Regions from separate parts of the Comamonas sp. F1-6 genome, predicted to be linked through region 1. Evidence: predicted binding sites of a transcription regulator. Region 1 holds the regulator's gene; each other region holds the start of a gene.
What was found. Region 1 encodes LexA, which represses DNA repair genes until DNA is damaged. Its sites were predicted from a motif close to ACTGTATNNNNATACAGT; they were not measured.

Region 1 (10,072 bases):
TGAGCGGCGCAAGCCGGCGAATCAAAGACGATGGCGGCTGTCATACCTGTGTCGCGATGACGCTGCGCAATGGGCCTGCAGCGCAGCACTTGCAGCGAGGCTGTACCGCCGCAGCCCCGGCACAGGCTGCGCTGCTTTTGACTTGAACGCCGTGACTGTACGGTTTGCTTAGAGAGGTGCATGTGATCAGCATTTTGGGCATCGTTCTTTCACTCGGTCTGCTCATCACTTTGGCCTATCGCGGCGTCAGTGTGCTGCTGCTGGCACCACTGACAGCCCTGCTGGCCGTGGCCTTCGGTGCACCGGAGCTGATGCTGGCCAGCTACACCCAGATCTTCATGCTCAGCCTTGGCGGCTTTGTCATCGCCTACTTTCCGCTGTTCTTGCTGGGCGCAGTCTTCGGCAAGCTGATGGAAGCCTCGGGGGCAGCTCACATCATTGCCCAGGGCATTGCGGCAGCACTGGGCGAGCGGCGCGCCATACTCGCCGTGGTGCTGGCCTGCGCCGTTCTCACCTACGGCGGTGTTTCCCTGTTTGTCGTGGCCTTTGCGGTGTACCCCATCGCCCAGGCGCTTTTCCGGCGTGCCGACATCCCGCGCCGCCTCATGCCGGCCACGATTGCGCTGGGAGCCTTTACCTTCACCATGACAGCGCTGCCCGGCACGCCGGCCATCCAGAACGCGATTCCCATGCCCTATTTCGGCACCACGCCGTTTGCCGCGCCGGGACTGGGCCTGATCGCCGCAGCCGTGATGCTGATGCTCGGCCTGTGGTGGCTGCACTGGCGCAGCGCGCAGGCGCGCTCCAGAGGCGAAGGCTTTACCGCCGAGGATGAAGCCCAGCAGCCGGCGGACGAACCTGCTCCAGAAGCAGAGGCCGCCCCCAGCCATCTGGAGCTGGGCAAGGCCTTGCTACCTGTTGCCGTGGTGATCGCTCTGAACTACCTTTTATCGGTGCATGTGCTTGCAGGTCTGGACACGCGCTATCTGGCCGAAGCCCGTTTCGGCGCCACCAGCATCGAGGCGCTGCGCGGCATCTGGGCCGTGATTGCGGCCCTGACCGCGGCAATCTGCCTGCTGGTTGCCCTGTGGTGGGGCCGCCTGCCACAGCTCAAGCAACTGCTCGACGAAGGTGCCAGCGCCTCGGCCCTGCCGCTGCTGAACACAGCCTCCCAGGTCGGTTATGGAGCGGTCATAGCCTCGCTGGCAGGCTTCACGCTGATACGCGATGCGGTGCTGAATATCTACCCGGACAACCCGCTGATCTCGATGTCGATCGCCATCAATGTTCTGGCCGGCATCACCGGCTCGGCCTCGGGAGGCATGAGTATTGCCCTGCAGACCCTGGGCAGCACCTGGCTGCAGATGGGCGAGGCTGCAGGCCTGTCGCCCCAGTTGCTGCACCGCGTCACGGCCGTCGCCACGGGGGGGCTGGACACCTTGCCGCACAACGGCGCCGTCATCACCCTGCTGGGCATCTGCCGGCTCACGCATCGCCAGTCCTATCTGGACATTGCCATGGTGGCCATCGTCCCGGCCGTCGCTGCCCTTGCCGTCATCGTGGCGCTGGGCAGCCTGTTTGGCAGCTTCTGACCTCAGGCTCCCGGGATAAGGACCCAGGTATTTGCGCATCACGCAGGCCCGCTGGCGGCGGGAACTCCGGCCGCGCCCGTATGATCCCAACCCCTATGCCTCAAAACACCGTCCAAGCATCCTCCTCGCAACATGGCTTGCGCGCCCTCTGGCGCCAGCGTGGAGCGGGTGCCTGGCTGCTGTGGCCGCTATCGCTGCTCTATGGAGTGCTGCAGGCCTGGAACGCCAGGCGCATGCTCGGCCGCCAGCAAAGCACGGGTCTGCCAGTCATCGTCGTCGGCAATGTGATTGCGGGCGGCGCGGGCAAGACCCCCGTGACTCAGGCCGTGGTGGCCCACCTCAAGGCCAGGGGCTGGCAGCCGGCCATCATCTCGCGCGGCTATGGCCGCAGCATAGAGAGCGGGCAGGATTGCCGTGAGGCTCTGCCGGACAGCCCCGCCAGCGAGGTCGGCGACGAGCCCGCCCTGCTTGCGCGCAGCACCGGCGTGCCGGTCTTTGTCGCCTCCAGGCGCCTGGAGGCGGCGCAAGCGCTGCGCCAGCGCTACCCGCAGGTCGACGTGATCGTGAGCGACGACGGCCTGCAACATCTGGCTCTGGCACGCGATGTGGAGCTGTGCGTCTTCAATGATGAAGGAGTCGGAAACGGCTTTCTGCTGCCCGCAGGCCCGTTGCGCGAGCCCTGGCCTCGCCCGGTGACGGCCACACTACATGCCGGCCGGCCGCCCCGGCCACTGGGCTCTTCACCGGCGTTCGCACTGCAGCGCAGCCTGGCCGACACCGCCCACAACGGCCATGGTCAGAGCATCCCGCTGCGCAGTCTGGCCGCTCAGAGCCCGGAGGCCGTGGCCGCCGTGGCACGCCCCGAGTCCTTTTTTGCCATGCTGGCTGCCCAGGGCATCACTCCGGCGGCAACCCAGGCCCTGCCCGATCACTATGATTTCGAGAGCTTCTCGCGCACGCTGGAAAATGACAAACCCTTGATTTGCACCGAAAAAGATGCCGTCAAGCTCTGGCGCACCCATCCTGAAGCCTGGGCCGTGCCCCTTAAGCTGCAGCTGCCGCAGGCCTTCTGGGAGCTGCTGGATGCGCAGCTGGCCAAGGCCAACGCCAATATTCGCCGCGATGGCAAGCCAGCCTGACTATCATTGAGCCTATGGATCAACGACGTTTGATCACCTCTTTTTGCAGCGCCAGTTCACTGCTGGCGCCCTCATCCCGTTTTGCAGGAATACTCCATGGACGCCAAACTTCTCGAACTGCTGGTCTGCCCCGTCACCAAGGGCCCGCTGCGCTTTGACCGCGAGCATCAGGAGCTGATCAGCCACAGCGCGCGTCTGGCCTATCCCGTGCGCGACGGCATCCCGGTGCTGCTGGAAAACGAAGCCCGCACCCTGTCCGACGACGAGCTGGAAGAAGAAAAGCAATAAGCCATGAGCTATACGGTACTGATCCCGGCCCGCCTGTCCTCGACCCGTCTGCCCGGCAAGCCCCTGGCTGATATTGCCGGCCTGCCCATGGTGGTGCGCGTGGCCCAGCGCGCGGCTCTCGCCGGCGCAGCCCGCTGCGTGGTGGCGGCCGACGACGAGAGCATTGTGGCGGCCTGCGCCCAGCATGGCGTCCAGGCCATCCTGACCCGCAAGGATCATCCAAGCGGCAGCGACCGTCTGGCCGAAGCCTGTGCGCAACTGGGCCTGTCCGGTGACGATGTGGTCGTCAATGTGCAGGGCGACGAGCCGCTGATCGACCCCAAGCTGATCGAGGCTGTGGCGCAACTGCTGCTGGCCCGTCCCGAAGCCAGCATGGGCACAGCGGCTCATCCTATTGATAGCCTGACGGATTACCGCAACCCGAACGTGGTGAAGGTTGTCTGTGACGCCAAGGGTCTGGCCAGCTATTTCAGCCGCGCACCCATCCCCTGTTCACGCGACCACGGCGATGAAGCCTGGTGGCAGACGGCGGCCCCCAAGGCCGGTCACACAGGTTTCACACCGCTGCGCCATATTGGCATCTACAGCTACAAGGCCGGTTTTCTGCGCGAGTTCCCACAACTGGCACCCGCCCCCACCGAAGCCATGGAGCAGCTGGAGCAGCTGCGCGCCCTCTGGCACGGCCACCGCATTGCCGTGCATATCACGCCCGATGCACCGGGTGCCGGCGTCGACACGCCCGAAGACCTGGAGCGTGTGCGCGCTGTTTTTGCTGGTTGAAAAAAGACCTGCGCACTTTGGCGACACCGGTCAGCAGGCTGTCTTCATCCGGGGCCGCTCACGCATCAAGCCGGCAGCTGCCCAGTCCGCGCGCGCAGTCCCAAAGGGCCCTGGGCCAGTCCAGGAAAGCGCTGATCGCTATACTTTCCGCATAGTCCGAATAGCATATGTAACGGCTTCGGCACCTGGATTACAACTACAGCAATCGCGTTTGCAGCGGATACATGCCTTCAATTGGCCGCACTTGTGACAGCCTTGACTGAATTGTGTAAGCCTGTGTTGGTCTTGTGCGTGCTATCCTTGCCCGCGAAAAAATACGGCCCGGGGACTACGGACGACCACCCGTCTGCCCGGGCCAGCAAGAATTTCTACTCTCCTCAAGGATTTCCATGAAACTGATTTTGTTGGGTGCACCCGGCGCCGGCAAAGGCACTCAGGCGGCCTTTATTTGCCAAAAGTACGGTATCCCTCAAATCTCAACGGGCGACATGCTGCGCGCCGCCGTCAAGGCTGGCACCCCTCTGGGTCTGCAAGCCAAGGCCGTGATGGACGCCGGCCAGCTGGTCAGCGACGATCTGATCATCAACCTGGTCAAGGAACGCATTGCCCAGCCCGACTGCGCCAAGGGTTTCCTGTTTGACGGCTTCCCCCGCACCATCCCCCAGGCCGACGCCATGAAGGCCGCCGGCGTGAAGCTGGACTATGTGCTGGAAATCGATGTGCCTTTCGATGCCATCATCGAACGCATGAGCGGCCGCCGCAGCCACCCCGCCTCGGGCCGCACCTACCACGTCAAGTTCAACCCTCCCAAGGTGGAAGGCAAGGACGATGTGACCGGTGAAGATCTGGTGCAGCGCGAAGACGACAAGGAAGAAACCGTCAAGAAGCGCCTGGACGTCTACAGCAACCAGACCCGTCCTCTGGTGGACTACTACAGCAACTGGGCCAAGGCCGACGCAGCAGCGGCCCCCAAGTACCGTGCCATCAGCGGCACAGGTAGCGTGGAAGAAATCACCGAGCGCGCTCTGGCCGCTCTGGCTTCCTGATCGCCCTGATCACTCGCTCATGGAGCCTTGCCGACCTTTGTCGGTCGGGCATCTCTGGGCAAAAAGGCCGGTGTCTTCACCGGCCTTTTTTGTTCTCAAACCTCAAGCTTCCTTCCGTTAGGCCGGAATCCATCCGATGCGGGCAAACTGCACCGAGGTGGAGTTGGCGCCATCAATATTCATAGCTATTTGCGCTCATAATCATTAGTTTTTAGATAAAAAACATCATAGATTCTTGGTAGTACGAAGGATAGAAGCTCTCAGAATAAGAGCATCAACCCAATGCGCGAGGCCAGCCCATCAGCTCCAGCATCAGGCTGATTCTGGCCTTGGCCATCGGCAGGCTGCTCACACGGCCATCCCGCGCTCCCTCAGCCTGCACCACCTGCCCCTCCTCGCACCGGGTCGTGATGCGCAAAGCCATGCCTTGCGCCTGCGCCCAGTCCAGAGCTGGAGCCAATGCCTGATGGACCGTGCCATTGCCCGTGCCCACCACCACCACGGCACGCACGCCTGCCGCATACCAGGCCTGCATCACCGCCAGCGCCACGGCACTGTTGCAGCCCGCATGGCTGTGCAGCAACTCCACCTGGGGCCATTGACCTGCGGGCGGTAAAGCGATTGCAGGCAAGCCAGCCGCAGCAGCCCTAGGCAGCGCGCCCGTTGCCCAGCGCACCCGTCCCACTTCCACCCAGCCCTGCGGGCCGGTGCCACTGCCATCAAAGGCATCCACACGGTAAGGATGCACCTTGCGCACCTGGCGCGCACTGAACACCCTGCCCGCCACCACCGCCAGCACGCCCCGGCCAGCGGCCTGTGCATCGGCCGCACAGGCCACGGCATCACGCAGATTGCCGGGGCCGTCAGCGGAGATGGCTGTGGCCGGGCGCATCGCACAGGTCAGCACCACGGGCTTTGACGGACGCAGAACGCATTGCAGAAACCAGGCGGTTTCCTCCAGCGTGTCCGTGCCGTGGGTGATCACGATGCCGCTCAGATCATCACGCGCGAGCAGCTCGGCACATCGCAGCGCGAGTGCATGCCAGGTCGCGTGATCCATATCCTTGCTGTCCAGCTGCGCCAGTTGCTCCGCCTGCAGCGACGCAGCAGCAACGCGTTCCAGGTCCGGCACGGCCTGCAGCAGTTGGGCCACGCCCAACTGGGCCGCACGGTAGCCCACACTGGTGCCAGCCTGCTCGGCGACACCGGCAATCGTGCCGCCCGTGCCCAGGATGACGATATTTTTGTCACGTTCCACTTGCAGTCCTCTTCAAACTGATTAAAAATACAGGTACTGGATGAACACACAGTATTCATCATCGATCGATCAAGGAATGCCCATGGACCACCCCAAGCTCACTCCCCGCCAGCAGCAGATTCTGGACCTCATCCAGTCCAGCATCGCTCGCACGGGTGCGCCCCCTACCCGGGCCGAGATTGCCAGCACCTTTGGCTTCAAGTCGGCCAATGCTGCAGAAGAGCATTTGCAGGCACTGGCCCGCAAGGGCGTCATAGATCTGGTCAGCGGCACATCGCGCGGCATTCGCCTGCGCGCCGATACCGTGCGCACCATCAATGCGGCACGCGGCACCAGCTTTGCGCTGCCGCTCACGGCCCTGGCCCCGCTGGTGCTTCCCCTGGTCGGCCGCGTCGCTGCCGGCTCGCCTATTCTGGCCCAGGAACATATCGATCAGAGCTATTCGGTCGAGCCCAGCCTGTTTGCAGCCAAGCCTGATTACCTGCTCAAGGTCCGCGGCATGTCCATGCGTGACGCGGGCATCATGGACGGCGACCTGCTGGCGGTACAGGCTACGCATGAAGCGCGCAACGGCCAGATTGTGGTGGCCCGCCTCGGTGACGACGTGACCGTCAAGCGCTTCAAGCGCACGCCTCAGGGCATCGAGCTGCTGCCCGAGAACCCCGACTACAAGATCATTCACGTCGATCCTGAAGAGCCATTCGCCATCGAAGGCCTGGCCGTAGGCCTTATCCGCAACAGCATGTTCATGTAACGGGCAGACGGCGTCCCTCCGTCCATGCAGCGGAGGCACCGAGCCTCTTTCCCTCTCAAGCCCAGGTGGTAGGCGCGAAGCCGTTGAGCTTCGCCCTGGGCGGAGCTTTGCCTGAAGAACGCAATCCTGCCTTTATCCATGCCGCAAGGTCATCAAAGGAGTTGCTAAATGGGATTCGCCACATCACTGCAGTCTTTGACACGCCGGACCCTGAAAAGCCTGTCGCCCATGCAATCTTTCCCCTCGGACTTGCGTTGCGGCGAGGACGGCGCAGCCGCCACGCAGCCTGCTTCCCTCAATGCCCGTGGGCCGAAGGCAACGCGGATCGGCATTCCTTTCATGCGCGCCAACCGCAGCTGCGGCCGTCTCGCCGGCCATGCGCTTCGCATTCAGTCCGTTGCAGCCACCCAGCTACATGTGCCGATGACCGCCGAACCTGCGCAGGTCGGCGCTCCGCGACTGCTCAAGATCGTGCAGCGTGAGCCGCGCAGTCAGCCCGAATGCCTGCTGATCTCGGGCCGCATGGCCGATGTCTGCGCCGCGCTGGAGCGTATGGCACTCCATGAGCAAACAGCCCCACAAGTCTGAAAGCACAGTGAGGTTTGACGGCCTGCACTTATGCGGCCCCGAGCCCGACCCGCGATAGGCCTGCAGGCGGAGCAACAAAGCTTCCATATGCATCCAACAGGAAGCCATTTCAGCGCTCTTGGCCCATTGGCTGGCAGATATGACGCCAGACGACTCTGCCAGCAGTGCATAGGCGAAAAACTCGATATCGCCAAAGCAGACCCTCTGCCTTGGCGCCGAACGATCTGGATCGCCATGTAAATTTTTTACTGATGCTCTGCAGGGGCCTGTCCGCCGAAACGCATTTCGCACAAGCCTCGCAGCCTTCTATACTCCTTGTCAGGCGCGAATATGCGTCAGAGCGGATACCCGGATCAGGGTATTGCGGCACCTCTTCGACAGTGGAAACATTCATATACACATGTCAACGAGGGCGTCTTATGAGTGCCTACCGCAAGCTCTTGCAGCACATACAGGCCAAAGACGCCAATGGGAACCTGCGCCTGATTCTGGTCTATCAGAGCTTTGATGAGGTCGACATGCCGCATGGCGTCTCCATACGCCCGTCTGCCATTTACTTTGAAACTGCCGATCACCAGGAGGTCAACTGGCTCAATCCACAGCAGTTCGAGATAGAGGCCACTGGCGAAATCCTCAATCGCGTTCCTCCTTCGCCCGAGGAATGAGACAACTCGACGCGACCGCCCCGTTACAGAGTCTTACCTCCTGTCTACAACTCTGCTGCATTCAAGAACTAGGCATTGCGCGGCTCGAAATATTGGAATAAATTGATTCTCAGGCACATCTTCCGGCATCAGGAGGCTGAACATGTTCAAGCACCTGCTCATTCCCACCGATGGCACCAAACTGTCAGAGGCTGCCGTGCGTGCTGGCGTTCTGCTTGCGCGTGAACAAGGCGCCAAGGTGACCGGCCTTTATGTCATGCCCGATTACCGCGCCATCATCTACGGCGCGGACGCGCTTCTGACTTACAACAGCGCAGAGTTCGAGCGAAGTGCCAACAGCGATGCAGATGCGGCTTTGCAGTTCGTTGACCAGATTGCCAGACCTGAAGGCGTACCCTGCAACTTTGTGCGAGTCACCCACGCCTCTGTTTACCAAGCCATTGTTCACCAGGCGCAGGAATTGCAGTGCGACCTAATTTGCATGGCCTCACACGGTCGCAAAGGTATCGGCGGAATTTTGCTGGGCAGCGAAACCCAGCGCGTTCTGACGCACAGCCATGTCCCGGTGCTTGTACACCGGCCCGCCTCCACCGGCAAACATTAAGGAGCCAGAAATATCGAATCGCAGTCCTGCATGTCGCACGCTTGCCTCGATACAAGATGAGCAAGCGACTAGCAAGTCATGGCTGCAAAATGCAGGCCAGCCAGTCAGGAGCTGCTGGCCGCCCCCGATGGGGCAACCTGTCAACCGTTCAAACGCGTCAGCAACAGTGCAAGAGCGATAAACGGCGATTGAGGCCAAAGTAACGCCTCTGCCAAATATTCAAATGCATTGACTGTGTGAGCTGCAGAACCGGATCGAGAGGACCCCGAAACTTGCCCGCCTTGCGCGGGCATTTTTTTGGCTGCTAGGCACATCGCTCCGATACTTCTCCCAATCGCTCACGATGCCCAGGCAAGGTGAACAGAATCTGGAGATTCTGCGAGTCCATTTGCTGCACCACGATGGAGCCGTCTTCGTGCAGATAGATCCGCACAGAGCGTGCATCATCCAGATCCCAGTGCGCAACGCTCGTATTCACCCCCCGCCAGCCATGCTCCTCGCACAGCCGACGCCGGCGCAAGGCCTTCAAAAATTCCTGCGAAGCACCAAGCTCTGCATTGGTTTGCACCCAACTGTCGATCACCAACTCATAAGCCATCTGCTGCGTATGGCAAGGCTTGGCCAGCTTCATGTGCCTGATCCAGGCATCTAGACGGGAGGCAAAAGTGTATTGCAGGTGGTGGGACATGGGCTTTTTTTGAATTCAGTAGGGCACAGGGCTAGATCGCCACTTGCGCATCAAAAATCAGAATTTTCCTACGCCCAATTTACCGAAAAGTGCAGCAGAAACAAAATCTACATCACCAATAGGTTCAGGGTTTAACACTGCTTGATGACTGGCCTGAGAGACAACTGGCAAAGCGCGACTGGCCAGAGCCACGGTGAACCCTGAGCCTGCACGGCGACATATCTCAAGGATTGGATAAGCTGGCTTTTGGATGCTTGTCAGCTGCTCAGCCGCCGCATTGCCAAGTATTTCGGGAGTACTTACCGATGACTGGCCTGTTGGAATTCAGGCAAGGCGATTCAGCCCTGCTTTCGATGATTCAGGCCTAGAGCATCGTCTTCCTGAAATTCAATGCGCACCTCTAAAAATTGTCATCATCAAGCAACTTCTACGCTCAAACCCATGCCGGCTCAGAATAGATTTCATTAAAAAAATCTATCTTTTCACTCAGTTACTTAGCACGGCCACTTCATCAAAAAAAGATGACAGCGGCACCGGCAAAGCACCTCCCCAGCGCTTCAAAGAAGCTCACACATCAGATCTGCTCTATCCATTAGCGCGATCTGTAAGTGCCTACATACTTTCTTACATCCGCTTGATACAACATCAGTCAAATGCAATGAAATGTCAG
Region 2 (10,072 bases), on a different contig from region 1:
CAATCCCGAAAAGCGCATCGAAAAGCGCACCGTGCGCGAAGCCTGAAATATGGCGGATACGTCCTATTCGCCCGAGGCTGCCGCCCAGGCCGACATACCGGTCTTTCGTGCGCTGGCTGCGCAGGAGCTGGAGCAACTGGAGCGCGAACGCTTGCTGGTGTGCCAGGTCGCGGCCCGTGAACTGGGGCTGAGCGATTGGAGCATGGACCGCTCTGGCCTGGCGCAGCTGCAGCAGTTGCTCGATCGTGGCCTGGTGTCGGCCGACAACCTGCTGCTGGCCCGAGGATTGGGTGTGGTGCTGGGGGACGCGCTGAGCTGCGAAATGGACGATATGGACTGGCATATGGTGAGCGACGACTGGGGAACCGACCCCGTTGTGCGCTACCGCGAAACCAGTATCCAGGTGGGGGCTCGCGACATGGTCCTCAAACGGCTCGAAGACGGCCAGAGCGTCGATCTGCTGCACTTGCTCGATGGTGTGGTTTCGCACCTGCAGCCCATGATCGACTCCGGCGACTACCAATAACGTCAATCAAGATTTATTCAGGAGGCTCTTATGCCCTGGACCCAAGACCAGATGGCCGCGCGCGCGGCCCAAGAACTCGAAGACGGTTTCTACGTCAACCTCGGTATCGGCATTCCCACGCTGGTGGCCAACCACACGGGTGACAAGGAAGTGTGGCTGCAGTCCGAGAACGGCATGCTGGGCATCGGCCCCTTCCCGACCGAAGACCAGGTCGACGCCGACCTGATCAACGCCGGCAAGCAGACCGTGACCACGCTTCCCGGTTCGGCCATTTTCGGCTCTGATCAGTCGTTTGCCATGATTCGCGGCGGCAAGATCAATCTGTCCATTCTGGGCGCCATGCAGGTGTCCGAAAAAGGCGATCTGGCCAACTGGATGATTCCCGGCAAGATGGTCAAGGGCATGGGCGGAGCCATGGACCTGGTGGCGGGCGTCAAGCGCGTCATCGTGCTCATGGAACATGTGGCCAAGAAAAAGGACGGCACGACCGACCTGAAGATCCTGCCCAGCTGCACCCTGCCGCTGACGGGTCTGGGCGTGGTGGATCGCATCATCACCGATCTGGGCGTGATGGACGTGACACCCGAAGGCCTGAAGCTGGTGGAACTGGCCGATGGCGTGAGCTTTGACGAGATCCAGTCCAAGACGGGTGTGACGCTGCTGAAATAAGCGGCGCTGCGCTCCCAGGCAAGAACCGCTGCGGCGGTTCTTTTTTTGCGCCTTTTTCTGCAGCATTGACAGAATTAATAGCTGTCGGGGTCGATAGGGCAAGCGATGCAAGCTGTTTTTGCTTTAATTGTGGCCCACAAATTATTGCAATCTGCAACAATCGAGTTTGATTGAGCAGACAGAAACAGAGCGCTTTGATGAGTGAGAACGCTGGTGCGCAAGGGCACGAGACCGATGTACATTTTTTGCGCGCAGTCACTGATATGGCCGAGCATACGGAGGTCATGACAGGCGATGCAATCTATACCGATAAGGGCATGAAACTGGTGGACAAAGGCACACGTGTTGACAGTCGTCTCTATGACCGTCTGGTCATGCACAAGCTGCGTGACCCGATCGATGCCAACCTGATCACGGGCGACCTGGTCGACGTGACATCCCTGGTCGCTCTGGCGCGCCAGCAATGCGAACAGGTCGATCTGCTGCATCGCATGGTGGCGTCCATCGGCGATATCGAGCGTCTGCTGGCGCCGCTCAAGAGTCTGCTGCTGCCCCAGGCCATTGCCTTCAAGCTCACCGTCATGCGCGAGCAGCGCAGCGACCTCTACCAGCACAGTCTGCAGATGACGCTGGTGGCGATCTTTCTGGCGCTCAAGAACGGCTGGACCGAGCGCGAATGCGTGCCGCTGGCCACGGCCGCGCTGCTGCACGATGTAGGCATGCTCTATATGGACCCGGTCTGGACCGACCCGGACCATCGCTTGAGCGGCGAGGAACGCAAGCATCTGGTCGCGCATTCCGTCACCGCCATGCTGGTGGTGCGCAGTACCGAACTGTATTCGCGCGCCGTGGAAATCGCCGTGCTCGAGCACCATGAGCGCATGGATGGTTCCGGCTATCCGCGCGGCATCAAGGGCAACGCCATTTCTCCCATGGGTCAGGTGCTGTTGCTGGCCGAGGTGGTCTCGGCCTTCTTCGAGAAATTCACGGACATGCCGGGCCAGCGCCTGTCGCTCATGCTGCGCATGAACCACAAGAGCTATCCGGCCGATCTGGTGCACCTGATTCTGCCGCTGCTCTACGACGAAATCAGTCCCGGCAAGCCACTGGCGCCGCTGCAGGCCGAGTTCTCCCACAGTATTGCGGCTCTAGAGGCTGCGCTGCGCAAATGGAGCGAACTCAGGCGCGACTTTCCCGAGCACTGGCAGCAAATGCCCGATGCGCAGGCGGCGGTGGCCGTGGAAGCTAGTCTTGCGCAACTGCAGAAACAGCTGGCCGAGGCAGGCTCTCACCCCAGCCAGCAGCTGGACGTGCTGAGCTATTTCAAGGACGACGCCTTGGGCATGAGTGAGCTGGCCCTGGTCAACCGCGAGGCCCTGTGGCAGTTGCAGGCCATCATGAACGACTGCCTGCGCCGCTGGCCCACGCTGGGGCAGGGCGGCTCCACGCTGGAAGTCGCCGTGGCCGAATGGTGCGAGGCCTGTGCTCAGTTGATGCCGCAGGCAGGCCGCAGCTCGGCCATGAATGCCGACAGGCAGTCGCTCAATTGAGGACATTGACTGCGAGTTTTGCCCAGGACGGCTGGCCTCAAGTTTGATAGCGGCAGGCGCTTGATTGACAGGCGCTAAACCGGTATTTCTTCAAAATTCTGTGCATCACGCCGCAGCGCGGCATGCTTTGCTGCGTCTGCTTGCGCTATCCTGAAAAAGTATTTTTGATAGCGCACGACGTCCGATCTACAAGGGTCGACTGTATCTGCTGCCGATATTAAGGTCTTGTTTTGCGCGGAAACTTGGATAACTGTATATTTGTACAGTAATCAAGAGCTTTCGCATGCATACCCAGCCCCTGACATCCTTGGCCCATCCTGGCTCACCGCCCGGCATGACGGAGTCTGTCCGGCAGCAAACAGGTGCAGAGCAGGGCGTGCGGCCGGGTCTGCCCGCTGCGGGCAGCCCGCATTTGTCCACCATACAGATTCCCGGTGTCTGGCGCGGCACGGACTGGCAGGCGGGCGCCGGCTCTCAGGTCTGGCCCAGCGGGCATGCTGCGCTGGATGCCGAGCTGCCGGGCGGCGGCTGGCCCGGCAATGCCTTGATTCAGCTGCAGCAACCAGCGCACTGCCATGCGGAGTGGGCCTTGCTGTTGCCGGCGCTGGCCGCCCGTGTCCGGCAGCATGCGGCTTCACGCGCGGATTCAGGGCTGGGCCAACTGGTGCTGGTGGCTCCACCCTATCTGCCTTTTGCCCCGGCATTGCAGGCCGCCGGTATTGACGCGAAGCGGCTGTGCGCGGTGCAGCCGGGGCGCAGTGCCCAGGATCTGGCCTGGGCCTGCGAGCAGGCTCTGCATTGCCGGGATGTGCTGGCGGTGCTGGCCTGGTTGCCCGAATTTCCCGCGTCCACGCTGCGCCGCTTGCAGCTGGCCGCCGCTTCGCAGGGCCGGCCTCTGTGGCTATGGCAGGAGCTGCAGGCCGAGTCGCGCAGCTCCCCCGCCGCATTGCGGTTGAGACTGGAGAGAGCTACGACAGTCTTCGCTGCTCAGCAGGCGCCGGGTTTGCGGATACAGATACTGAAGCGCCGTGGGCCTTTGCTGGAGCGCCCCATACAGCTCGCGCTTTCGCAGTGGGCCTGGCAGCCCGTGCTGCAGGCGCAGGCCCAAAGACATGCGCGCCAGAGCGAGGAGGCTGCCATGCTCATGCAAGGGCGCATGACAGTCGCCGCTCCTGCAACGGCCTCGCCTTGGATGACGGAGGCATGAGATGGGCAGTGCAGAGCACTGGATGGCCTGGCCTCTGGCCTGCCTGAGCGAGTCAAGCCCGGTGGCTGAGAGTGCCTGCTGGTGGGCGCTGGAGTTTTCGCCGCGTGTGGCCTTGCTCGAAGACGCCTTGCTCATGGAGACCAGCCTGGTGCAGCGTCTTTGGGGCGGAGCCGAGGTCTTGCTGGCGCGGCTGGACAGTGCTTTTGCGCAAGCTTGTCAGGCTGGCCCCCCGGAGTCCGGGGGCGGCGATGCGGCATTGCAGCCGCTGCGCGGCCAGGGCGGCACGGCCTGGCAGGCTTTGGCACGGCTGCGGCTGCAGCAGGCCCGGCCTTGCGGCTCCGTCCCTGTTTCCCTGTCCATGTCCGAGTCATCGCTGCATGCCGATGCGCTGCCGCTATGGACGCTGAGCGCCCTGGAGCAGCACAGCTCCGTGCTGCTGCGCCTGGGTTGCCGCAGCTGGGGCGATGTGCGAGCATTGCCGCGCGCGGGGCTGTCGCGCCGCATTGGAGCCAAGGCCTTGCGTGCGCTCGACGAGGCCTATGGTCTGCTGCCCCAGCCGCTTGACTGGCTGCAACTGCCCCAGCAATTCCTGCTGCGCCACGACCTGGGTTACCCGGCTCACCATGCCGATGCCGTGCTCCATGCCGCGCAGCCGCTGTTGCGCGCGCTGCAGTCCTGGTTGCAGGCCCGTCACCATGCGGTGCTGGCGCTGCGATTGCGCTGGCACCATGATCTGCGTCGTATCGACGGCCAGGAGCTACCGGCCTGGGAAGCGCTTGTCATCCGCACGGCCCAGCCCACGCAGGGCATGGCGCATTTGCAGCGCCTGTTGCGTGAGCACCTGGGTCAGCAGCGCTGGCGCGCCCCCGTGGACATGCTGGAGTTGCAGGCGCTGGAGACGGTTGCCTGGGCGGCAGAGCCGCTGAGCTGCCTGCCTGCCGTCCAGGGCCAGAGCCCGTCGGACAGTCTGGCCTGGCATGAATGGGTGGAACGCCTGAGCGCCCGCTGGGGCGAGGAAGCCGTGCAAATGGTGCGGCCGCTGGCCGATCACAGGCCCGAGCAGATGCAGTGCTGGCAAGCTGCGGCGAAGCTGCTACAGAGCCAGAAGCCAGGCGGCACCAGGGCTAGCGCCAGGGCCGAGGTGGGAGCCGGCTTCGGGCCACGCCGTCAGCCCGGCTGTGCCGACCCCTGGCAAGCCCTGTGGCCGCCCTGGCTGCTGCCCCAGCCCCAGGCCTTGCCCGTGCAGGGCAATCGTCCCCAATGGCATGGGCCGCTGCAGCTCAGGGCCGGGCCCTACAGGCTGGAGTCCGGCTGGTGGGATGCGGCTGGCGATGCCCAGGCCGGCGCGCCGGCCGGCCTGGCCGTGCGTGACTATTTCGTGGCCTATAACGCCGTGGTCGGCCATGTCTGGATTTACCGCGAGCGCGCCCGTAGCGAACACCTGATGAGCATGACAGCCAGCCCCGCCAGCTGGTTTGCACAAGGCGTGTATGGCTGAGCAGATCCTGATCGAGCCGTCCGCTCCCGCACTGCGCCTCGCAGGGCCGCCGCCTGCCGCCGTACCGGCCAGCCCCGTGGCCCAGGGCATGGGCAGAGGGCCGCTGGCCTATGCCGAGCTGCATTGCCTCTCGAATTTCAGTTTTCTGCGCGGTGCTTCATCGCCTGCCGAGCTGGTGCACCGGGCCAAAAGCCTGGGCTATGCGGCGCTGGCGCTGACCGACGAGTGTTCGGTGGCTGGTGCCGTGCGGGCCCATGAGGCGGCGCGAGACAGCGACCTGCACCTGATCCATGGCAGCGAATTCGCCTGGGGCTCGTTCAGGATCGTGGTGCTGGTGCGTGATTTGCAAGGCTGGGGCAATCTCTGTGAATTCATCACCGTTGCACGCAGCCGGGCTGCCAAAGGGGAGTATCTGGTCGATGAATCCAGTCCCTGGCAACTGCTGCAGCAGGGCTGCGAATGTCTGCTGCTGCCGCAGCGCGAGCAGCTCAATGCATCGGATTTGATCGCTGTAACCGCTCTTCTGGAAAACGTTGCAGCGCATTTTTCGACAAATAACCTGTGGCTGGGTGTGGAGCTGCATCTGGCGCCCGACGACAGCCTGTGGCTGCAGACCCTGCAGCAGGCTGGCGTGGTGCTGGGCCTGCCGCTGCTGGCCTGCGGAGATGTCCATATGCATGCGCGCTCGCGCAAGCCGCTGCAGGATGTGGTCACGGCAATACGCCTGGGGCGCACCGTGGCCGAATGCGGCTTTGCGCTGCAGCCCAATGCCGAGCGGCATCTGCGCTCGCGTCTGCGGCTGGCTTCGCTCTATCCCAGGGTCATGCTGGAGGCGACGCTGGAGCTGGCCGGGCGCTGCAGCTTCAGCCTGGACGAGATCCGCTACCACTATCCTCAGGAGAGCGTGCTGCCCGGCATGACGGCCACGCAGACCCTGGCCTGGCTGACCTGGGATGGCGCGGCGGGACGCTATCCCCAGGGCATTCCCGAGGACGTGAACGATCAACTGCATAAAGAGCTGGCGCTGATCGAGGGTCAGAAGTACGAGATGTACTTTCTCACCGTGCATGACATCGTGCGCTATGCGCGCAGCGTCGGCATTCTGTGCCAGGGGCGCGGATCGGCGGCCAATTCTGCGGTCTGCTACTGCCTGGGCATTACGGCGGTAGATCCGGAAAACAACAATCTGCTGTTCGAGCGCTTTATCAGCAAGGAGCGCAGCGAGCCGCCCGATATCGATGTGGACTTCGAGCATGCGCGGCGTGAAGAGGTCATCCAGTACATCTACGACAAATACGGGCGCGACCGCGCCGCGCTCACGGCCGTGGTCAGTTGCTGGCGCAGCCGTAGCGCGCTGCGCGATGTGGGCAAGGCGCTGGGCCTGCCTGCCGATCTGATCGATGCCCTGGCTAAGGGGCAGTATTGGTTCAGCGAGCATGCCCAGGCGCAAGCACAGACGCATGCAGAGGCGGCCGATTCGGCAGAGGAGGAGCAGGCGCCCGAAGCACTGCCCGAAGACTGGGGGCAGCGCAAGCTCCAGGAAGCCGAGGTGCTGGCACGCGAAATGAATTGCGCAGTGGGCGCGCATCGGCTGCGCCTCTGGATAGAGCTGGCCTGGCAGCTCAAGGACAGCCCGCGCCACCTCAGCCAGCACGTGGGCGGTTTTGTGCTGACCGAGGGCAAGCTCACGCGCCTGGTGCCCGTGGAGCCTGCCACGATGGCCAAGCGCTCCGTCATACAGTGGGACAAGGACGATCTCGATGTCGTGGGCCTGCTCAAGGTCGATGTGCTGGCCCTGGGCATGCTCACCATGTTGCGCAATGCCTTGAACGAGCGTGCCCGCTGGCGTGGCGAGCCATGGGGGCTGCACCAGATTCCGCAGGAGGATGCTGCGACCTACGAGATGATTTGCCAGGCCGATACCGTGGGTACTTTCCAGATCGAAAGCCGCGCCCAGATGAGCATGCTGCCGCGCCTGCAGCCGCGCACTTTCTATGACTTGGTGGTCGAGGTTGCCATCGTGCGCCCCGGCCCGATTCAGGGCGGCATGGTCCATCCCTATCTGCTGGCACGTGAGCGTGAACGCCGCAAGCTGCCGCTCAAGCTTGAGAAGCCGGAGCTTGCAAATGCGCTCAAGCGCACCTTGGGCGTGCCCATTTTCCAGGAGCAGGTGATGCAGATCGCCATCGATGCCGCGGGCTTTTCGCCGGGCAGGGCGGACGAGTTGCGCCGTTCCATGGCCGCCTGGAAGCGAAAGGGCGGGGTGCATCGCTTCCGAGACGAGCTTGTCGGCGGCATGCTGGCCAAGGAATACAGCCCCGCATTTGCCAACGCCATCTTTGCGCAGATGCTGGGGTTTGGCGAATATGGCTTCCCCGAAAGTCATGCCTGCAGTTTTGCGCTGCTGGCCTATGCGAGCGCCTGGCTCAAGCGCCATGAGCCAGCCATCTTTCTGCAGGCGTTGCTCAATGCCCAGCCCATGGGTTTTTATTCGCCGTCCCAGCTGGTGCAGGATGCGCGCCGCCATGGCGTGCGCGTGCTGCCCGTCGATGTCTGTCATAGCCACTGGCATTGCACGCTCGAAGCCCCTCTGCAAGCCATGCGCGGCGTGGCCCAGCCCCAGCCGGCCGTGCGCCTGGGGCTGAACCGGGTTGCCAGGCTGGGCAAGGCCGCAGCGCTGCGAATCGAGAGGGAAGCTGCGCAGGCTCCGTGGAAGGACGTGAGCGATCTGGTCATCCGAGCCCGGCTGGACAAGGCGGATATGGAAGCCCTGGCCGCAGCGGATGCGCTGCGCAGCCTGGCCGGTCACCGTCGCCAGCAGATGTGGGATGCTGCTGCGCAGGCCAGCCTGCCACCCATCTTTGCCCAAGCTGCGATTCATGAGCCGAGGCTTGAGCTGCCCCAGGCCGCCGAGGGCGAGGAAATCATGTTCGACTATGCCGCCACCGGTCTGAGCCTGCGCCGCCACCCGCTGGCCTTGCTGCGTCCCAGGCTGGCGCGCCATGGGCTGAAGACCGCAGCCGAGCTGCGTCATATGCTGCCAGGCCAGAATGTACGCGCCTGCGGCATTGTTACCGTGCGCCAGCGTCCGCCTACCGCCAACGGCACGCTGTTCATCACGCTGGAAGACGAAACCGGCGTCATCAACCTGGTGGTCTGGAGTCAGACCTTTGCCCGCTGGCGCTCTGCGTTGCTGGCCTCGCGTCTGCTGGCCGTGGAGGGCATCTGGCAGCGCAGCACGGCCCCGCAACTGGAGACGCCGGAATCAGCAGGGGATATGCCTGCGGCCAAGAAAGGGGATGAACCTGCGGTTCGCCATCTGGTCGTGATGAAGGCCAGGGATGTGACCCGCTGGCTGGGGCGGTTTGCCGAGGTCGGGCTGAACAGCCGGGATTTTCATTGAGCCTGCCGAGGCAGGTGCGCGCTGGCCACTGCGAATTCAGGACGCTGCCGGCAGCTTGGCAAATTGCAGTGCATGTTCAATGAGCGTCTGCACTGCCCGGCTGCCCGGCGTGAGCGAATGCACCAGCGCAATGCCCACATGAAAGCCCGGAGGATTGTCCAGCAGTGGCAAACACTTCACGCCGCGCGGCTGAACGAGATGCGAGACGCCAGCGACCAGACCCACACCCAGGCCGGAAGCCACCAGGCTCATGATGGTCTGCACCTGCATGGCCTCCTGGGCGATGCGCGGGGTGAAGCCCGATTGCTGGCAGCGTAGCTTGGCCAGTGCGGCGAGGCTGGGTACCGTGTCCTGCGGATACATCACAAAAGGCTCATGCGCTGCCTCGGACAGGGCAATGGCGTCGCGCTGCGCCAGGGGACTGTTGTCCGAGACGGCCAGCACGAACTCGTCCTGATCCAGCGGCGTGAGCGCGATGCGCTCATCGAGTTCTAGCACGGGGTAGCGCAGCAGGCCGGCATCGAAGCGCCGGCTTGCCAGCCCTTCGAGGATTTCGGCGCTGGTCGCTTCGTAGAACTCCAGCCCGACCTTGGGGTAGCGCTCGCGAAACGAGGGAATCAGGCGCGGCAGCAGTTCGTAGGTGGCCGAACCGACAAAGCCCAGCCGTATCAGGCCGCCCACGCCTTCCCTGGTATCGCGCACAGCCTGGCGACATTGCTCGGCATGAAACAGGGTGGCGCGTGCGCTCTCCAGCATGGCCTTGCCGGCAGGCGTCAGCACGACTCCGGTACTGGTTCGATCGAACAAGGCGCTGCCCAGCTCCTCTTCCAGCTTGCGAATCGAGATGGACAGCGGCGGCTGGGCCATATGCAGTTGCTCAGCGGCACGGTGAAAGTTACCGGTTTCGGCCAGGGCAATGAACTGCTGCAGTTGCTTGAGATTCATTGATATTCAATCGATATCAAAAACGAAATTTTTAATATTAGACATTAATTTCACGCCTGCCTAAAGTGGGCTCACAAGAAAAAACACGGCAGCAATTCCGTATCAGGAGACAAACTTGAAACAAGCACGCAGATACCTGCTGGCGGCACTGCTGGGCTGCGGCCTGCTCGGCGCCGGCATGCCCTCTATGGCTCAGGCACCGGCTCAGGGCTTTCCTGCCAAGCCGATCAAGCTCATCGTGCCCTTCGGGCCGGGCAGCGGCACCGACACCTCG
Region 3 (10,072 bases), on a different contig from region 1:
AAAGCCTTCTTCCAGCTGCAGCGTGGGCACACCGTTGATGGTGTCCATGCGTGCGCTGGTCGAGGTGGTGGCTGCAGACTTGTCCGCCTTGGCAACGGCAGAGGCCTGCTCTTCGCTCACACCCAGCTTGACCATGATGCGGCGCAGGAATTCGGTTTCCAGTTCGGGATCGCGAGGACGCGGTTGCCAGATGGTGTTGTCCTTGCGCTCGCTGGTGTAGACCTCCTGCATGCCACGGTGGGTGACATAGATGCGGGTCTTGCCATCGGGCTCGCGCTCCAGGCGGGTGCGGAACTTGTCGCGCTCGCTGGTGGAGTAGAGCGAATCGAACACCTTGCCCAGGCTTTTTCGGATGATGTCCTGAGGCAGCTTGGCGCGGTTTTCGGCCCAGTCGGTCTCGAGAATGCCCAACTGGCGGTCTTCCATCGCATAGATGAAGCCGTTTTCCAGCCAGAAGTCGCGAGTGGGCTCCCAGAGCTTGTCGGCTGCACGATCAACCACGAGCCAATGCTCGGCACCGTCGCGCTCGATGCGGACGTCGCCAATCTTGTTGGCCGCGGTGTTGTTGTCGGCAGGCTTGGCGGCCTTGGCATTGGCCTGCATGGCAGCAGCGGATACCACGCCACCAGGGACGGTATAGCGCGAGTCTTGCGACAGCTGCGTCAGATCCGGAGGGACTTCAAGAGAGGGAGCTTGATTCTTGCCCGCGCTCTTGTAGTCGATCTTGGTCTCTTGGAACGTGGTCGTGCAGGCAGACAGGCCCAGCGCGATGCTGAGCAGGCTCAAACGTGCTGTTTGTTGTTTCACGCGGATTGTCCTTGGGTAGCGTTCAAGCTATGTGCGAAAAACCGCTAGCTTAGCGCAACTCGATCAGAGTACGCCAACTTTACGCAGAGCATCCTCAACAACTGCTTCGCATTGCTCGCTCAGCGGCGTCATGGGCAGGCGCATGGCGGGGCCGCACAAACCCATGCGGGCTGCTGCCCATTTCACGGGAATGGGATTGGCTTCGACAAACAGACTCTTGTGCAGGGGCATGAGCTTGAACTGGATTTCCATGGCGCGCTTGGTATCGCCGGCCATGGCGGCCTTGCACAGCTCGCTCATCAGGCGGGGAGCGACGTTGGCCGTCACGCTGATGTTGCCGTGGCCGCCGCACAGCATCAGTGCCACGGCGGTGGGGTCGTCGCCGGAGTAGACGCCGAAGCCGGCAGGCACGTCACGGATCAGCCATTGAGCACGCTCGATGTTGCCGGTGGCTTCCTTGATGCCGATGATGCCGGGGATCTGGGCCAGGCGCAGCACGGTGTCATGCTGCATGTCCGCAACCGAGCGGCCGGGCACGTTGTACAGGACCACGGGCAGGTCGCCAGTGGCTTCGGCGATGGCCTTGAAGTGCTGGTACTGGCCTTCCTGTGTGGGCTTGTTGTAGTAGGGAACGACCTGCAGCTGGCTGTCGGCGCCCACCTTCTTGGCGTACTTGGCCAGCTCGATGGCTTCGTGCGTGCTGTTGGCACCGCAGCCGGCCATGATGGAGACGCGGCCGGCGGCCTGTTCCACGGCGACACGAATGATTTCGCAATGCTCTTCGACATTCACGGTGGGCGATTCACCGGTGGTGCCGACCACACCGATGCAGTTGGTGCCTTCGGCCACATGCCAGTCGATGAGTTTGCGCAGCGACGGGTAGTCGACGCTACCGTCTTCGAGCATGGGCGTAATGAGGGCAACAATGCTGCCAGTGAGAGCAACGGAGGGTGATGTCATATCCGCAATCAGAAAACGGTAAAAATGAATTCTACAAACAGGGACAGGGTGCAGGCAGTGGTTTGCGATCAACAGTGTCTAGCAAAACTCTGTTTTTGTCGAAGTGTTGTTGATAAATGACGAAATGACGAAATATTTAATTTCTGTGCGTCATATTGTTCGTTGGTCGTGGCTTTGTTTCGGACGGCATGGCTGCAATCTGGCGGCTTTGCAAGTCTTGCACAATGCGGTCCGGCCGCTTTTCTCAAAGCCTGCAGGCAGGCCCGGCGACCGTGGTTCCAGCCCCGCCGGCATCGCTTCAGTTCGCGCTGTAGTTCCAGGCGCTGATATGGGCCTGCGCCAGCCGCTCCATGAAGTCCTCGGCATCTGCCGAGCGCACCACGGTCACGCGCAGGCTGTCGTCATCGGTGGCCAGCTTGATCAGGGCCAGCTGGCGGCCGGCCAGATGCTCGGCCATATGCTCCAGGCCCGATTCAACACCGTCAGCGGGCGTGTCCCATTGCCAGTCATCGGTGCCGGGCAGCCAGTGCGTGTTCGCAATGCCATCGGCATCCTTCCAGTCAAAGCGGGCGAACTGAGCGGCAACGGCAAGCAGATGAACCCAGTACAGGGTCAGCGCGTTTTCACCAGCGGGCAGATGCATGACATCGGGGTCGATCTCGTCATCTTCGTCCCAGCCCATGTCGTCAGGATCAGGTGCCGCCACGCAGTCACGCCATTGCAGCAGCAGTTCTGCAGCCTGGCTTGCGTCATTCAGGCAGAGAATGCGCGACATATCCTGCATCCAGGCCTCATCCTCTGCCTCTATCAGTTCCGCGCGGGTCATGGCCGTGGTTTCGGGGGTGTCGCCACCCAGGCTCTTGAACATGCCGCGCAGCGCGTTACGGTAGTCCTCCCAGGTTTCTCCAGTGCGGGTGATGCTGAAATCCTGGATGGAGAACATGACCAGTTCGGCCTCCGGCCCTTCGCCCACAAAGGTGAGCAGTTCATTTTTCTTGGGACTGCAGTTCAGCGGCGGGCACCAGATATCAGGGGCGGCCAGCAGCTTGCCTTTGGTGTTGAAGATGCGGGGCTCGCCTTTTTCGGTGATGGCCAGCAGCTTGCGGCCGGGAAATACCTTGGGGGGCGAGCTGCTGAAGCCGCGCTCTATGGTCTTGAACTGACAGGGGATGATTTCCTGGCCGCGGATGTCAATCACGCCTTCGAGGATGCGGAACTCCTGCTCGCCCTGCTCGTTGACAAAGGGTTCCCGGACGCAGGCGACGGCCAGCTCTGTCTTGGCGCTGAAGTCGTTGATGTGCTCATAGCGGCCCGCATCAAACACAGGGTGGCCGTCGGGCTTGAGCAGCAGCTGGCGCGAGTCGCCATAAGGGCCTTGTTCGGCACGGATGAATTCGTCCTGTTCCTCGTTGTAGTCGATGCTGCTGAGCCCTTCGTGCAGCAACGCGAGGCCGGGCAGGTTGCGCAGGTCCTGCATGTTTTCCTGCCTCGGTGATCTGCAGGCCATCACATGGGGCGTGACGGCATAGGCGTCGCGATAGCCCTCGGAGGGCGATACCAGCCAGATGCCGTTCAAATCCTTGATGCCGGACCTCGCGCCTTCGCCCGGCATGGTCTCGGGATAGTGCACGCTCAGATGCTTGCCAGAGACAAAAGTCATGCTCGCGCCTTCCAAGGGGCGCTGAAGCCAGCGGCCATAGGGCGTGACCATGCCCACGGGCCAGTGGTCGCGCTCGGCTTCGTTCTGTGGCTTCAGGCCCGTGCGCGGGTGCAGCTTGGGCATGACGTAATAGCTTTCGGTCGCTTCGTCCCAGGCGCCATGGTGGCGCGGCTCGTAGTGATCGGCCAGCCAGCCGGGCCAGTCTTCTTCGCTTTCCTGCTCAATGACCTCGGTGCGGGCAATGACCGAATCGCTCCACCATCCCAGATGGGATTGCGGCGCCCGCTTCAAGGCCTGCAGAGATTCGGGCAGCTCGCCGCCGCTGCAGCTCCATTGCCAGCATAGCTCGCGCTGGGCCTGCAAAAAGGTTGTGAACTGCGCTTCGTCAAAGTCATGCGGACATAGCGTGGCGCAGTCCAGCAGCAGCCACTGGCGCGTGCTGGTGCTGATGGTGTGATCGATGTGCTGCCATTGCTTCTTGACGGAGTCGGGCCAATGCGCAGGGCTTTTTGCGGGCAATGGCTCAATCACGCTCCTCAGCCATTGCCAGCGGGCCCGGACCTGCTCCATGGGGGCGGCCAGGGCCGAGAGGCTTTGCTTGTCCTGGTAGGCGCTGCAGGGAACCAGTTCGGGCAGATGCCGCGCATCGCCCAGCAGCACGCTGAACAGCAGCGGTGTGCTGCTGAACCATTCGGCCCAGCCGTCGCAGCTGCCGCCGGGCTCTGCGGGCCACTCTGTCGAGGGACTGGGGTGTTCGTCGTGGGCAAGCAGCAGGGCGTAGGCGGGCATGGCAGTCGGGCAGATGTGGATGCAGAAGAAGGGCGTCAGGCTTGAAGCAATGCGGCAGGCGCGGCCGGGCCACCGGGCCTGATGGCGGCAATGCGCTGAACCACGCGCTCGGGCTGGTGCAGCAGGCCGTGCTCGTAGGCGACGATATTCCAGCCTGCGCAGACCTGCAGCAACTCGGCTGGCGCCAGCAGAAAGTCCGGGCGCGAGGGCTTGCCATAGGCCTCGTTGCCCTGGGCGAAGGTTTCGTAGAGCAGCACGCCGCCGGGCTTGACGCTGGCCAGAATCAGCGGCCACAGCGGTCGCCACAGATAGTTGGTGACGACCACGCCATCAAAGCTGCGCCCCGTCAGCGGCCAGGCACTGTTCTCGATGTCGGCGGTAATCGTCTCGGCGATATCCGCCACGGACCGGGTCGCTTCCGGCGCCTTGTCCACGCTGGTCAACGCGTGATTCAAGGCCGAGAGGAAACGGGTGTGGCGGCCCATGCCGCAGGCCAGATCCAGCACAGAGCCCTGCGGGCGTAGCAGATGGGCAAAGCGGGCAATCCAGGCGGAGGGCGCCGGCGCGCAGTGGCTGGCGGCAATCGCAGGAATGGCGGCGGGTGTGGGAGGCTGGGTGTTGCTGGTCATCTTGCGAAAACTATAGCAGTGCCCGCAGCCCTGTTCCTGCATGGCCTGCCGCAGCGTCAGATGTAGGCCGCCAGCTCAGTGCGGCTTCACATCGTCCTTGAGCGCGGCCAGGGCCATGTCTTCCACCATGCCCGGGGCGATCAGCTTGATGAAGCGACCCAGTTTGCCCTTGCCCGTCATCACCACCTCGCGCTGGCGGCGCCTCATGCCGTCGAGTATGAGGTGCGCGCATTCGGCCACCGTCATCGCGCCGTCTTCCTTGAGGCCGCTGACGCCTGCGGCCTCGCCTCTGGCGTTGTAGCCGTGGTAGCGGATGCGCGTATCCACCACGCCGGGGTAGGCCGTGGTCACGCTCACGCCGGCGGGTTTGAGCTCGATGCGCAGGGCTTCGAAGAAGCCGGCCATGGCGAATTTGCTGGCGCTGTAGGCCGTGCGGCCCGGCACGCCTATCAGTCCTGCCAGCGAAGACACGGCGACGATGGAGCCCTGGCTGGTCTTGAGGTGCGGCAGCGCTGCATGGGTGCACCAGACGCTGCCCCAGAGGTTGATGCGCATCAATCTCTCATACCAGCCCAGGTCTTGTGCGCTGACCTGTTCAAAGAGCGCATGGGCCGAGATCCCAGCATTGTTGATCAGGGCGTCCAGCCCGCCAAACTGCTGCACGGCTGCGTCGATCAGCGCACGGCACTGGGCCTCTTCGCTCACATCGGTGGGAACTGTCAGCACCTGCGCCCCCAGGGCCCGGCATTGCTCTGCCACGGCTTGCAGATTGCCGGCATTGCGCGCGGCCAGCGTCAGCTGCAGCCTGCTCTGATGGGTTTGTGCCAGCTGTCGGGCCATTTCGGCGCCTATGCCGTCCGAGGCTCCGGTGATGATGATGCGGGTCATGCTCTCTCCCGGCCATGCCGCCCGGGCAGCTTGCCCAAGAGCTCAGAAGCAGGCCCAGACCTGGTCTGCCAGTGTGAGCATGAATTCCGGTTGCAGATACAGGGCAAACACCGCCAGCAGCAGCACGAGCACGGCACACCAGATGGAGATGCGTTGCCAGAGTTTGAGCTGCATGTGGGTGTCTCCGGTATCAGGCGGCGCTGGGCGCGCGGCGCACAATGGCTGCCTCGCGCACGGGCAGGTTGACGATGGCGGCAAAAATGCCCAGGGCAATCGAGATGTACCAGACCATATCGTAGTTGCCGTTGATATCGTAGAGATAGCCGCCCAGCCAGACGCCCAGGAAGCTGCCGATCTGGTGGCTGAAGAAGACAAAGCCGCCCAGCATGGACAGATGCTGCACGCCGAAGATCTGGGCGATGGTGGCATTGGTCAGCGGAACGGTGGACAGCCACAGAAAGCCCATGGCGGCGCAGAAGGCATAGACCGACCAGGGCGACAGCGGTGTCAGCAAAAAGGCCACGGTGGCCACCGAGCGCAGACCGTAGATGCCCGACAGCAGATAGCGCTTGGGCAGCTTCTGGCCCAGATTGCCGGCCAGATAGGTACCGAAGATATTGAACAGGCCGACCAGTGCCAGTGAATAGCTGGCCACATGGGGCGCCATGCCGAAGTCCTTCAGATAGCTGGGCATGTGCACGCCGATGAACATGACCTGGAAGCCGCAGACAAAGTAGCCCGCCATCAGCAGCAGAAAGCTGGGGTAGGTCCAGGCTTCCCTGAGCGCCTGGCCCACGGTCTGCTCGCGCTTGATGGGCGTGCTGCCGCCAAAGCCCGGCTCGCGCAGGCCGAAGGCCAGGGCGGCGATCAGCAGCGCGAACAGCGCCAGTATCAGCAAGGCATTGGACCAGCCGAACTGCGCGATCAGCTTGCCTTCCACGGGCACCATGAAGAACTGGCCGAACGATCCTGCTGCCGCGGCCACGCCCATGGCCCAGCTGCGCCGCGCCACGGGAATCTGCCGGCCCAGCACGCCGTAGATCACGGCATAGGTGGTGCCGGCCTGGGCCGCGCCGATCAGCACGCCGGCGGTCAGCAAAAACACGGTGGCATCGGGAGACAGCGCCATGCCGGCCAGACCCAGCGCATAGAGGATGGAGCCGCCGATCAGCACCTTGAAGGCGCCGATGCGGTCGGCCAGCATGCCGACGAAGATGCCCAAGATGCCCCAGGACAGGTTCTGCACGGCAATGGCCAGGGAGAAGTTCTCGCGCGTCCAGCCCATCTCCTGGGTGATGGGTTGCAGCCACAGGCCGAAGCCGTGGCGTATGCCCATGGAGAGCGTGACGATGGCGCCACCGCACAGAAGAATCTGCGCCATGGACATGGGGGCTTGAGTTGTCTTTGTAGTCATGCCGTGTGTGCGAAAAAAGGCTTGGGGTGCGGTCAACTTGTCACTTTAACGAAACAAGCTGTTTTGCGCCTGCACAGGCCGTCACATGCGTGGCAGGCTGCCCTGCCAGAATGCGTGACCGGCAAGCTGCTGCGCGGGAGCCGCAGCCGGGCAGAAAAAAATAAAAAGTGAGCGCTTTGCGCAATCCGTGTAATAGATATGGATTTGAAACTATCCATAACGTATGAATGGCAAGCAGTAAATGCTATTGTTTTCAGAGTATCCGCAGCGATGAAGACCCGGTAAAAACACGTTGCCAAGACAGATGTTCGGGCTTTGTGCAAGAGTATTGGGAGTAAACAACTGTGAATTTATCCAGCTCTCACTCGGAGAGGCTACTACAATCCGCCCCCATGGCAGTTAAACCGTCCAACGAATATTCCGAAGGCTCGATCCGCGTTCTCAAGGGTCTGGAGCCTGTCAAACAGCGTCCCGGCATGTATACGCGCACCGACAACCCCCTGCACATCCTGCAGGAGGTGATCGACAACGCGGCCGACGAGGCGCTTGCCGGCTACGGCAAGAAAATCAAGTTCACCATGCATGCCGACGGCTCCTACAGCGTGGAGGACGACGGCCGCGGCATTCCCTTCGGTCTGCACCCCGAGGAGAAGGCGCCCGTGGTGGAGCTGGTCTTCACGCGTTTGCACGCGGGCGGCAAGTTCGACAAGGGCAATGGCGGCGCCTACAGCTTTTCGGGCGGTCTGCACGGCGTGGGCGTCTCGGTGACGAATGCGCTGGCCACGCGCCTGGAGGTGCAGGTGCACCGCGACGGCCAGGTGGCCACGCTGGTGTTCTCGGGCGGCGATGTGATCGAGCCGCTCAAGGTGCGCCCTCTGCAGGCCGGCGAGCGCAAGCAGGGCACGACGGTGCGTGCCTGGCCCGATGCCAAATACTTCGAATCCTCGGCCCTGCCCATGGGCGAGCTGGTGCATCTGCTGCGCAGCAAGGCCGTGCTCATGCCCGGCGTGGCCGTTTCGCTGATCAACGAAAAGTCGCGCGACACCCAGAGCTGGCAGTTCAAGGGCGGTCTGCGCGACTATCTGGCGCAGAGCCTGCATGGCGAGCCCGTCATCCCCCTGTTCGAAGGCGAGGGCTTTGCCGACAAGAACAACGACAGCTTTGCCGAAGGCGAGGGCGCGGCCTGGTGCGTGGCTTTCACCGAAGACGGCGCGCCGCTGCGCGAAAGCTATGTCAACCTGATTCCGACCACGGCGGGCGGCACGCATGACAGCGGCCTGCGCGACGGCCTGTTCCAGGCCGTCAAGGCCTTCATCGACATGCACTCGCTGCTGCCCAAGGGCGTCAAGCTCATGCCCGACGACGTGTTTGCGCGCGCCAGCTATGTGCTCAATGCCAAGGTGCTGGACCCGCAGTTCCAGGGCCAGATCAAGGAGCGCCTAAACTCGCGCGATGCCGTGCGTCTGGTCTCGGGCTTTGTGCGCCCGGCGCTGGAGCTGTGGCTTAACGAACATGTGGACTGGGGCAAGAAGCTGGCCGAAATCGCCATCAAGGCCGCCCAGACCCGTCAGAAGGCCGGCCAGAAGGTGGAAAAGCGCAAGGGCAGCGGCGTGGCCGTGTTGCCCGGCAAGCTGACCGATTGCGAGAGCAAGGACATAGCCGTCAACGAGGTGTTTCTGGTCGAGGGCGACTCTGCCGGCGGCAGCGCCAAGATGGGCCGCGACAAGGAAACCCAGGCCATCCTGCCGCTGCGCGGCAAGGTGCTCAACACCTGGGAGGTGGACCGCGACCGGCTGTTCGCCAACAACGAAATCCACGATATCTCGGTGGCGATCGGCGTGGACCCGCATGGCCCCAATGACGAGCCCGATCTGTCCGGCCTGCGCTACGGCAAGATCTGCATTCTCTCGGATGCGGACGTGGACGGCTCGCACATCCAGGTGCTGCTGCTGACGCTGTTCTTCAAGCATTTCCCCAAGCTCATCGAGGCCGGCCACATCCATGTGGCGCTGCCGCCGCTGTTCCGGGTGGATGTGCCTGCGCGCGGCAAGAAGCCGGCCATCAAGGTCTATGCGCTCGATGCGGGCGAGCTCGATGCCATCATCGAGAAATGCGCCAAGGACGGCGTGCCGCGCGAGAAATGCCAGGTCAGCCGCTTCAAGGGCCTGGGCGAGATGAATGCCGAACAGCTGTGGGAAACCACGCTGAACCCCGATACGCGTCGTCTGCTGCCGGTGCAGTTCATGAATCTGGACTTTGCACAGTCGGAGGCCGTGGTCACCAAGCTCATGGGCAAGGGCGAAGCCGCCGCCCGCCGCGAGCTGATGGAGCTGCATGGCGATGCCGTGGAGGTCGATATCTAGGCGGGCGTTGCCAACGTCTGCACTAGTGCTCACTAGCGGTCGATGGAGCCAGCCATGCACAAGCCCATGTTCGATGCCTCACTCAGCCAGCCGCCCGCGCGCGGCGGGTTCGCGTCTGTGCGCTTGCGACGTGCGGTGGCAGCTGCCCTGCTGGCGGGCTCGGGCTGGCTGGCCCTGGCGCCGGCGGCGCATGCCGACCTCTGGGCCTATGTCGACGAATTCGGCGTCACGCACTTTGCGGCCGAGGCGCTGGACGAACGCTACAAGCTGTTCTTCAAGGGCGAGCTCTACGACAGCAGCCAGCCGGGTCTGCAGCTCAAGCAGGATTCGGCGGCCAAGGGGCTCAACGCCCGCACGCGCATGCAGAGCTTTTTCGAGGTCTCGCCGCGCTACAAGAGCGTGAGGCCGCATCTGCAGAAGGCGGCCGAGAGAACCGGCGTGGACTACGACCTGATCAAGGCCGTGATCGCCGTGGAGTCCGGCTTTGATGCCCAGGCCGTCTCGCCCAAGGGCGCTGTCGGCCTGATGCAGCTGATGCCGGCCACGGCAGAGCGCTTTGGCG

Region 2: imuA (translesion DNA synthesis-associated protein ImuA) is a predicted target of LexA. The motif match lies at 2,995-3,012, and genes of this name have one in related genera.
Region 3: AAIL66_RS02020 (DNA topoisomerase IV subunit B) is a predicted target of LexA. The motif match lies at 7,489-7,506, and genes of this name have one in related genera.

Annotation. Positions count from the first base shown of each region.
Region 1 covers NZ_JBCPWN010000014.1:65,744-75,815, forward strand. Annotated here, with positions in the region: gene AAIL66_RS15165 (LysR family transcriptional regulator) at 1-3, shown strand, start outside; gene AAIL66_RS15170 (GntP family permease) at 183-1,592, shown strand; gene lpxK (tetraacyldisaccharide 4'-kinase) at 1,688-2,731, shown strand; gene AAIL66_RS15180 (Trm112 family protein) at 2,828-3,019, shown strand; gene kdsB (3-deoxy-manno-octulosonate cytidylyltransferase) at 3,023-3,799, shown strand; gene adk (adenylate kinase) at 4,189-4,845, shown strand; gene AAIL66_RS15195 (asparaginase) at 5,120-6,103, opposite strand; gene lexA (transcriptional repressor LexA) at 6,186-6,857, shown strand; gene AAIL66_RS15205 (hypothetical protein) at 7,026-7,445, shown strand; gene AAIL66_RS15210 (hypothetical protein) at 7,865-8,110, shown strand; gene AAIL66_RS15215 (universal stress protein) at 8,253-8,714, shown strand; gene AAIL66_RS15220 (hypothetical protein) at 9,019-9,345, opposite strand; gene AAIL66_RS15225 (hypothetical protein) at 9,653-10,072, shown strand, end outside.
Region 2 covers NZ_JBCPWN010000003.1:187,515-197,586, forward strand. Annotated here, with positions in the region: gene AAIL66_RS04705 (CoA transferase subunit A) at 1-46, shown strand, start outside; gene AAIL66_RS04710 (DUF3806 domain-containing protein) at 50-526, shown strand; gene AAIL66_RS04715 (3-oxoacid CoA-transferase subunit B) at 557-1,195, shown strand; gene AAIL66_RS04720 (HD domain-containing phosphohydrolase) at 1,393-2,745, shown strand; gene imuA (translesion DNA synthesis-associated protein ImuA) at 3,029-3,952, shown strand; gene AAIL66_RS04730 (hypothetical protein) at 3,954-5,450, shown strand; gene dnaE (DNA polymerase III subunit alpha) at 5,443-8,853, shown strand; gene AAIL66_RS04740 (LysR substrate-binding domain-containing protein) at 8,890-9,798, opposite strand; gene AAIL66_RS04745 (tripartite tricarboxylate transporter substrate binding protein) at 9,914-10,072, shown strand, end outside.
Region 3 covers NZ_JBCPWN010000001.1:426,449-436,520, forward strand. Annotated here, with positions in the region: gene bamC (outer membrane protein assembly factor BamC) at 1-807, opposite strand, end outside; gene dapA (4-hydroxy-tetrahydrodipicolinate synthase) at 871-1,767, opposite strand; gene AAIL66_RS01995 (hypothetical protein) at 2,066-4,216, opposite strand; gene AAIL66_RS02000 (class I SAM-dependent methyltransferase) at 4,252-4,887, opposite strand; gene AAIL66_RS02005 (SDR family oxidoreductase) at 4,921-5,733, opposite strand; gene AAIL66_RS02010 (hypothetical protein) at 5,776-5,907, opposite strand; gene AAIL66_RS02015 (MFS transporter) at 5,924-7,120, opposite strand; gene AAIL66_RS02020 (DNA topoisomerase IV subunit B) at 7,540-9,510, shown strand; gene AAIL66_RS02025 (transglycosylase SLT domain-containing protein) at 9,565-10,072, shown strand, end outside.